One region of the Magnetospira thiophila genome, then DNA from elsewhere that is predicted to be linked to it. Evidence: predicted binding sites of a transcription regulator. Region 1 holds the regulator's gene; the other holds the start of a gene.
What was found. Region 1 encodes HrcA, which represses chaperone genes, less so after heat shock. Its sites were predicted from a motif close to GTTAGCACTCNCCNNNGGNGAGTGCTAAC; they were not measured.

Region 1 (4,423 bases):
TCGATGTCGAAGGTAACCTCAATCTGCGGAATGCCGCGCGGTGCAGACGGAATGCCGACCAGATCGAACTGACCGAGAATCTTGTTGTCGGCGGCCATTTCCCGTTCGCCCTGGAAGACGCGAATGGTCACCGCCGTCTGATTGTCCTCGGCGGTGGAGAACACCTGGCTCTTGCGAGTCGGGATGGTGGTGTTGCGGTCGATCAGCCGGGTGAACACGCCGCCCAGGGTCTCGATGCCGAGGCTCAACGGGGTCACGTCGAGCAGCAGCACGTCCTTGACGTCGCCCTTCAGCACACCGCCCTGAATGGCCGCGCCGAGCGCCACCACTTCATCCGGGTTGACCCCCTTGTGGGGCTCGCGGCCGAAGAATTCCTTGACCCGTTGCTGCACCTTGGGCATGCGGATCATGCCGCCGACCAGGATCACCTCGTCGATTTCCCCGGCGGTGACGTCGGCGTCCTTGAGCGCCTTGCGGCAGGGCTCGATGGTGCGTTCGATCAGGTCCTCGACCAGGGCTTCCAGCTTGGCGCGGGTCAGCTTGATGTTGAGGTGCTTCGGCCCCGAGGCGTCGGCAGTGATGAACGGCAGGTTGATCTCGGTCTGCATGGACGAAGACAGCTCGATCTTAGCCTTTTCCGCCGCTTCCTTGAGCCGTTGCAGGGCCAGCTTGTCGGTGCGCAGGTTGATGCCCTGCTCCTTTTTGAATTCGTCGGCCAAGTAATCAATGATGCGGGCGTCAAAGTCCTCGCCGCCGAGGAAGGTGTCGCCGTTGGTGGATTTCACCTCGAATACCCCGTCGCCGATTTCGAGCACCGAAATGTCGAAGGTGCCGCCGCCCAGATCATAGACCGCGATGGTGCCGCCCGCTTTCTTGTCCAGCCCATAGGCCAGGGCCGCAGCAGTCGGCTCGTTGATGATGCGCAGCACTTCCAATCCGGCAATCTTGCCGGCGTCCTTGGTGGCCTGGCGCTGGGAATCGTTGAAGTAGGCGGGCACGGTGATGACCGCCTGGGTGACCGGCTCGCCCAGGTGCGCCTCGGCGGTTTCCTTCATCTTTTGCAGGATGAAGGCGGAAATCTGCGACGGGCTGTAATTCTTATCATTGGCCTTGATCCAGGCATCGCCGTTGTCGCCCTTGACGATGGAATAGGGGACCAGTTCCATGTCCTTCTTGGTCAGCGGATCGTCGAAACGGCGACCGATCAAACGCTTGATGGCAAACAGGGTGTTTTCCGGATTGGTCACCGCCTGCCGTTTGGCCGGCTGGCCGACCAGACGCTCGCCGTCGTCGGCGATGGCGACCATGGAGGGGGTGGTGCGCGCCCCTTCGGCGTTCTCGATGACCTTGGCATCCTTGCCATCCATCAAGGCGACACAGGAGTTGGTGGTTCCCAGATCAATACCGATGACTTTGCTCATTGTCTTCTCTCCTTGCGGCGGACGTTTCCAGGCCCATTGGCACGCCGGATCGTCCCCAAATTGGTCGTGATTGTCACGAATTTGTGAAACCTAGCCGTTATATAGGCAGATCGCCTGAACTTCGCAACTGCCCTGAAGGTGCTAAAGTTCCTCGTTCACCTGACTGCCGGAGGCGCGGGTGGTGCCGTCGATGACCTTGTCATAGGCCTTGGCGCCGCCCGAGGCGGCGGCTTCCTCCGCAGAGGTCACCGGCTCCGGCTTGGGGCCGCCCTTGGACACCCCGACGCGGGCCGGACGCAACAGCCGGTCGGCGATCATGAAGCCGGTCTCCATCACCTGCACCACCATGCCTGAGGGCTGATCGGGTAGCGGCACTTCGAACATGGCTTCGTGAAATTTGGGATCGAACCGCTGACCCTCGGCGGGTACCGGCTTGACGCCGAACCGTTCGAGCACCTGCAACAGGCTCTTGCCGGTCATATCCACACCCTCGAACAATGCCTTGACCGCCTCGTCCTCGGTGCGTGCCTGTTCCGGCACATGGTCAAGGGCGCGGCTCAGGTTGTCGGCCACCTCCAGCATCGCCTTGGCGAAATCGGCGATGGCGAACTTGCGCCCCTGCTCGATCTGGATATCGGCCCGGCGGCGGACATTCTCCATTTCCGCCACGGCGCGCCGCCAGTTGTCGTCCAACTCGCGCACCTGGGCCTCCAGGGCGGCTATGCGCGCTGCCGGGTCCTCTTGCGGCGCGGGTTCGGGCGCGTCGGGTTGTTCCGGCGCGGCTTCCGCAGCGGGTGCTTCCGCTTCGGGGGTCTCGTCGAGGGGATCTTGAGCTTGGGTTTCTTCAGACATTGTCACTTCTCTCCGTCATCCAATGACACGGCTCAGGATTTGCGCCGTGTAATCGACCATGGGTATGATTCGGGCGTAATTCATGCGGGTCGGGCCGATGACCCCGAGGGCGCCGATGATCCGTTCAGCGCCGTCGCGATAAGGGGCGACGATCATCGAACAACCGGCGGTGCCGAACAACTGATTTTCCGAACCGATGAAAATTTGAATGCCCTCCGCCTGATCGGCCTGATCCAAAAGGCTCAAGAGCGTTTCCTTTTGATCCAGGGCGGCGAACAGGGCGCGGATGCGTTCCAGGTCGGCCACCGCATCCACGTCTTCCAGCAGATTGGCCTGACCACGCACAATCAACGAGCGGGAGCGTTTTTCGCCGCCCCAGGTGGCCAGACCGGCGGCGACCAGCTTACTGGTCAGGTGATCCAGTTCGCCGCGCTGACTTTCCAGTTCAGCCAGAATTTCCGCCTGGGCGTCGGCCAGGGTACGACCGCGCAGTCGGGCCGAGAGGAAATTCCCCGCTTCCACCAGTGCCGAGGGCGGCAGATTCACCGGCACCTCGAAGATGCGGTTTTCCACCAGCCCGTTCTCGGTCATCATGACGACCAGCACCCGGCCCGGCGACAGGGCGACGAATTCGATATGTTTCAGCGGGCTGTCGCTTTTCGGGGCGAGCACCAGCCCGGCGCAATGGGTCAGCCCGGACAGGGTGTTGGAGGCCTCTTCGAGCAGGCCCTCGACGCTGCGACCGCTGCCCGCCACCCGCCGTTCCATGTCGCGCCGCTCGGCCTCGGTCAGCGCCCCCAGTTCCAGCAGCCCATCGACGAACAGCCGCAGCCCGGCATCGGTGGGCAGGCGTCCGGCGGAGGTATGGGGCGAAAACAGCAGTCCGAAATCCTCCAGATCGGCCATCACATTGCGAATGGTCGCCGGAGACAGCCGCGAATCCAACAGCCGGGCCAGGGTGCGCGAGCCGACGGGCTCACCTGTTTCTAGGTAAGTATCGACGATCTGGCGAAAGATCTTGCGCGAACGGTCGTTGAGGTCGGTAATCATGCTGCGCGGAATGTAGGGGTGCGGAGGGGCATCGTCAACTTGCCCCGGTCTCCGTCTGCGGTTAGGGTGCGCCCAAACAGCAATATGAGGGATATCATGAGACCGTCCGACCGTTCGCCCGACCAGATGCGCGCCATCATTCTGGAGCCCGGCTTTTCCAAACATGCGGAAGGCTCCTGCATGGCGCGCTTCGGCAATACCCATGTGCTCTGCACCGCCTCGGTGGAGGAACGGGTGCCGGGCTGGATGCGCGGCTCGGGCAAGGGCTGGGTGACCGCCGAATACGGCATGTTGCCCCGCTCCACCCATACCCGCACCGACCGCGAGGCGGCGCGCGGCAAGCAATCGGGCCGGACCCAGGAGATTCAGCGGCTGATCGGCCGTTCCCTGCGCGCAGTGACCGACCTCAAGGGCATGGGCGAAATCCAGGTCAAGGTGGATTGCGACGTGATCCAGGCCGACGGCGGCACCCGTACCGCCAGCATCACCGGAGCCTATGTGGCGCTCTATGAAGCGTTCCGCAAGATCGTCGAAATGGGCATTCTGCCCGACGTGCCGCTGACCGATTCCATCGCCGCCGTATCCTGTGGCATTTACCAGGGCACCCCGGTGCTGGATCTGGACTACGCCGAGGACAGCGACGCCGAGACCGACGCCAATTTCGTGCTCACCGGCAGCGGCGGCATCGTCGAGATCCAGGGCACGGCGGAACAGGAGCCGTTCTCCGAAGCGCAATTCTTCGAACTGCTCAATCTGGCCAAGAGCGGCATTGCCACCCTGACCGACGCACAGAACAAGGCGCTCGGCCTGTGAGTCGCAAATTCACCGGCAACAAGCTGGTTATCGCCAGCCACAACAAGGGCAAGGTGCGGGAAATCGCCGAACTGCTGGCCCCCTATGACGTGGAAGTGATTTCCGCCGGAGACCTGAACCTGCCGGAACCGGAAGAGGACGCCGACAGCTTCCTCGGCAATGCGGACATCAAGGCCCGTGCCGCCGCTCTGGCCTCCGGGCTGCCGTCCCTGTCCGACGATTCGGGGCTGGCGGTGGAAGCCCTGGGCGGTCAGCCGGGCATCCATTCCGCCCGCTGGGCCGGACCG
Region 2 (4,423 bases), 510 kb from region 1:
TCAACTGTGCCGACGGGGCGCAGATACCCGGTTGCCGTCCGCGGGCCGCCGCGACGGTCGATCTCCCGCCGCCCCCGCGCGGCAAGACCGACCTCTTCCGCGCCCTGGAACGCACCCTGCCCAGTGTTGCGCCCGGTACATTCCTGGACCCGGCCCGGCTCAACAGCTATGCAGAAGCCGCTGACAACTTCCCGCTTTTGATTGCCGATATTCTTGGTCAGGCCCGGCAAACCGATCATCTGTTTTCGCAAACCGAACAACGGTTGCGCCGGAGTCTGTTTCAACGAAAAGACTCATTGGTCGGCATCTGGGAACTGGTGGATACCTCGTTCTACAACGCCTTTCGAGCCGGGGCCTATCTGGGATGCCGCATCGCCGACCAGGACCTGCGGCGGGCATTTCTGCTGCATTTCCTGGACGGCTTCGAGGCCGCCTGCCGCGATATGTCTGCGCAGGCTCGGGCACTGTATGAGCGTCTGCTCGCCAAGGCCGCGCCCCCGGCATAGAAAAAGGCCGCCCCGAAGGACGGCCTTTTCCGATAGGTTTTCTGTTCGACGGGGAGGCTTAGAAGCCCATGCCACCCATGCCGCCCATGCCGCCCATGTCACCCATGCCGCCCATGCCGCCGGCGTCGCCGCCCTTATGGTCGGCAGGCCGTTCGGCGATCATGGCTTCGGTGGTGATCAACAGACCGGCCACCGAGGAGGCGTCCTGCAACGCGGTGCGCACGACCTTGGTCGGATCGACGATACCGGCCTTGACCAGATCGCAGTACTCGCCGGTCTGGGCATTGAAACCATAGTTGGTGTCTTTGCCTTCGAGCAGCTTGCCCGCGACGACCGCGCCGTCGAAACCGGAGTTCTCGACGATCTGACGCAGCGGGGCCTGCAACGCCCGGCGGACGATGTTGACGCCCACCTTCTGGTCGTTGTTTTCCCCTTCCATGCCGTCCAGGGCACGGATGGCGTAGAGCAGCGCCGTGCCGCCACCGGCGACAATGCCTTCCTCGACCGCCGCCCGAGTGGCGTGCAGGGCGTCGTCCACGCGATCTTTCTTTTCCTTCACTTCGACCTCGGTCGCCCCGCCGACCCGCAGAACGGCCACGCCGCCCGCCAGCTTGGCCAGACGCTCTTGCAGCTTCTCACGGTCGTAGTCGGAGGTGGTTTCCTCGATCTGCGCCCGGATCTGGGTGCAACGGGCCTTGATGGCATCAGCCTCGCCCGCCCCTTCGACGATGGTGGTGTCTTCCTTGGTCACGGCGATCTTCTTGGCGCTGCCGAGCATGTCGATGGTGACATTCTCCAGCTTGATGCCCAGATCTTCGCTGATCACCTGACCATTGGTCAGGATGGCGAGATCTTCCAACATCGCCTTGCGACGGTCGCCGAAGCCCGGAGCCTTGACGGCACAGACCTTGAGGCCGCCGCGCAGCTTGTTGACCACCAGGGTGGCCAGAGCCTCGCCTTCGATGTCCTCGGCGATGATCATCAGCGGACGGGAGGACTGCACCACGGTCTCCAGCACCGGCAGCAACGGCTGTAGGCTGGACAGCTTCTTCTCGTGGATCAGGATGAACGGGTTCTCCAGATCGCAGGTCATCTTCTCGGCATTGGTCACGAAGTACGGCGAGGTGTAGCCGCGATCGAACTGCATGCCCTCGACCACGTCCAACTCGGAGGTCAGGCTCTTGGCTTCCTCGACGGTAATGACACCCTCGTTGCCGACCTTTTCCATGGCCTCGGCGATCATCCGACCGACCTCGGTGTCTCCGTTGGCGGAAATGGTGCCGACCTGGGCGATCTCTTCGTTGGTGGAAACGGCCTTGGCGCGGGACTTGACGTCCTCGACCACGGCGAGCACGGCCATGTCGACGCCGCGCTTCAGATCCATCGGGTTCATTCCCGCAGCCACGGCCTTGCAGCCTTCGCGGACAATGGCCTGCGCCAGAACGGTGGCGGTGGTGGTGCCGTCACCGGCTTCGTCGTTGGTCTTGGAGGCCACTTCGCGCACCATCTGGGCGCCCATGTTCTCGAACTTGTCGGCCAACTCGATTTCCTTGGCGACGGTGACGCCGTCCTTGGTGATGCGCGGCGCACCGAACGATTTCTCGATCACCACGTTGCGGCCCTTCGGACCCAGGGTCACTTTCACGGCATCGGCGAGAATGTCGACGCCCCGCAGCATCTTGGCGCGGGCATCGGTGCTGAATTTAACTTCTTTGGCAGCCATAATTGGTATTTCCTCTATTCAAACTGGTCGCGGATCACGGGTGTTATTCAATGATGCCCATGATGTCGGATTCTTTCATGATCAACAGCTCTTCGCCGTCCATCTTGACTTCGGTGCCGGACCACTTGCCGAACAGAATGCGGTCGCCAGCCTTCACATCCAACGGGGTCACCTTGCCGTCTTCGCCCTTGGCTCCGGCGCCCACGGCAACGACCTGGCCCTCCATGGGCTTTTCCTTGGCGGTGTCGGGGATGATGATGCCACCAGCGGTCTTTTCTTCGCTTTCGGTGCGACGGACCAGAACGCGGTCATGCAGCGGCCTGAACTTCATAGTGCTACCTCACTCAACATATTGGTGAAAAACGAAAACCTGATTTTTGCTAGCACTCGTGAGTGCTGAGTGCCAGACATGTAAGGGTGTCGGCTCCATCTGTCAACCCCGCGCTCCCGGAAAAGCAACAAGGCCGCCCCGTAGGACGGCCTTGATCACAAAATATCGCGGTAATTTCTCAATCGTGGATGGTCGGCGCGGTGTACTTGTCCTTGAGCTTGGTGACGCCCAGGGCCTTCAGGGTATATTTCTCGTAGATCGGCTCCGAGGTGCCTTTCTTGATCTTGCGGATGAAATACTTCTCGAAGGCGATCTTGGCCAGATGCACCCACTTGCCGCCGGAGAACCAGTTGACGTTGCGCGGCGGAATCTGCGGCAGGGCGACGAAGGCCGCGCCGCGGTCTCCGAAGTCGGCCAGACAGATGGCGTTCCAGGTGGCTTCCGTCTCCGGCTCCTTGCCGTCGATCATGTTGCTGATGTTATGCGCCGTGGCGGTCACCATGGACTCGATCATGTAGCCCGTCTTGGGCGCACCGACCGGCAACGGGCAGGCTTCCACCGGCGGAATGGCCACGACCACACCGACCGAATAGACGTTCTTGAACGTGGCGTTCTGTTGGAACTTGTTGACGGTGACGAAGCCGCGCGGATTGACTAGGCCTTCGATTCCCTGAACCGCCTCAATGCCCTTGAAGGCCGGCAGCATCATGGAGAATTTGAAGGGCAACTGGTGCTTTTTCACTTCCTTGCCGTCGTCTCCGACCTCGGAGACATGCATCATGCCGTCCTCGACCTTCTCGACCTTGGCATTGCAGATCCATTTGACGTGCACGCTGCGGAATTCGGATTCCAGAATGCCCTTGGAATCACCGACGCCACCCAGGCCCAGGTGGCCCACATAGGGCTCGGCGGTGACGAAGGTCATCGGCACCTTGTCACGGATCTTGCGACGCCGCAGGTCCGTATCCATAATCATGGCCATTTCGTAGGCCGGGCCGTAACAGGACGCGCCCTGCACCGCGCCGACCACGATCGGCCCCGGGTTTTTGCAGAATTCTTCCCACTTCTCGTAAGCCTTGGCCGCGTGGTCCACATGGCACACCGATTGGGTGAAGCCGCCATTTGGGCCCAGGCCTTCCACTTCTTCGAACGCCAGATGCGGGCCGGAGGCGACTACCAGATAGTCGTAATCCACCACCTGACCATCGGCCAGATCGACCTGGTTATCAGCCGGACGCACCTTCTTGGCCGGGACCGGAATGAAATCAATGCCCTTTTTCTTCAGATATTTCTCGACCGGAATCACCACATCCTTGCGCTTGCGCCAACCGACAAGAACCCAGGGATTGGACGGCGTGAACTGAAATTCCGGGCCATTGCCAATGACAGTGACCTTGTGCTGCTTTCCCAGTTCGTCGCGCATTTCGTAGGCCATCGGCATGCCGCCAAGACCCGCTCCAATGATAACCACATGTGCCATATTCAAGCTCTCCCAAGCATAAAAGAAGTAATTGTGACGATTTTTATGTCACATTGTTGTTCTGTATATACGATTACTTTTCCGCTGTCATCTGTTCCGGCAGGGCTTCAACCACTGGCTCAAGCCGCGGCGGCTCCGGCAGAATCATCTTGCCCGACGGATCGGCATAACAGTCGTTGAGACGCTGCACATGCTGGGCCGCCATTTCGCGCAGAGACTGGAAGCGGCGCAGGGCGCGCTTGCTCCATCCGGCCGGATTCTGGCAGAAGATGCTGCGGTAAAACCGGGTGTTCTTGAGGAATGCCTGGCGCAGGTTTAGCTCCACCTGACCGATCACTTCCGGCAATTTGTCGGCGATCCGTTTCGCCATCAGACCACGCAGC

Region 2: the regulator HrcA is predicted to act here: its motif matches at 2,609-2,637, upstream of groES (co-chaperone GroES).

What each region holds. Positions count from the first base shown of each region.
Region 1 covers NZ_BAAHXF010000001.1:1,330,232-1,334,654, forward strand. Annotated here, with positions in the region: gene dnaK (molecular chaperone DnaK) at 1-1,421, opposite strand, end outside; gene grpE (nucleotide exchange factor GrpE) at 1,563-2,273, opposite strand; gene hrcA (heat-inducible transcriptional repressor HrcA) at 2,289-3,323, opposite strand; gene rph (ribonuclease PH) at 3,420-4,136, shown strand; gene rdgB (RdgB/HAM1 family non-canonical purine NTP pyrophosphatase) at 4,133-4,423, shown strand, end outside.
Region 2 covers NZ_BAAHXF010000001.1:1,844,260-1,848,682, reverse strand. Annotated here, with positions in the region: gene ACYQ1P_RS08890 (motility associated factor glycosyltransferase family protein) at 1-506, shown strand, start outside; gene groL (chaperonin GroEL) at 565-2,229, opposite strand; gene groES (co-chaperone GroES) at 2,273-2,560, opposite strand; gene ACYQ1P_RS08875 (NAD(P)/FAD-dependent oxidoreductase) at 2,739-4,040, opposite strand; gene ACYQ1P_RS08870 (dynamin family protein) at 4,114-4,423, opposite strand, start outside.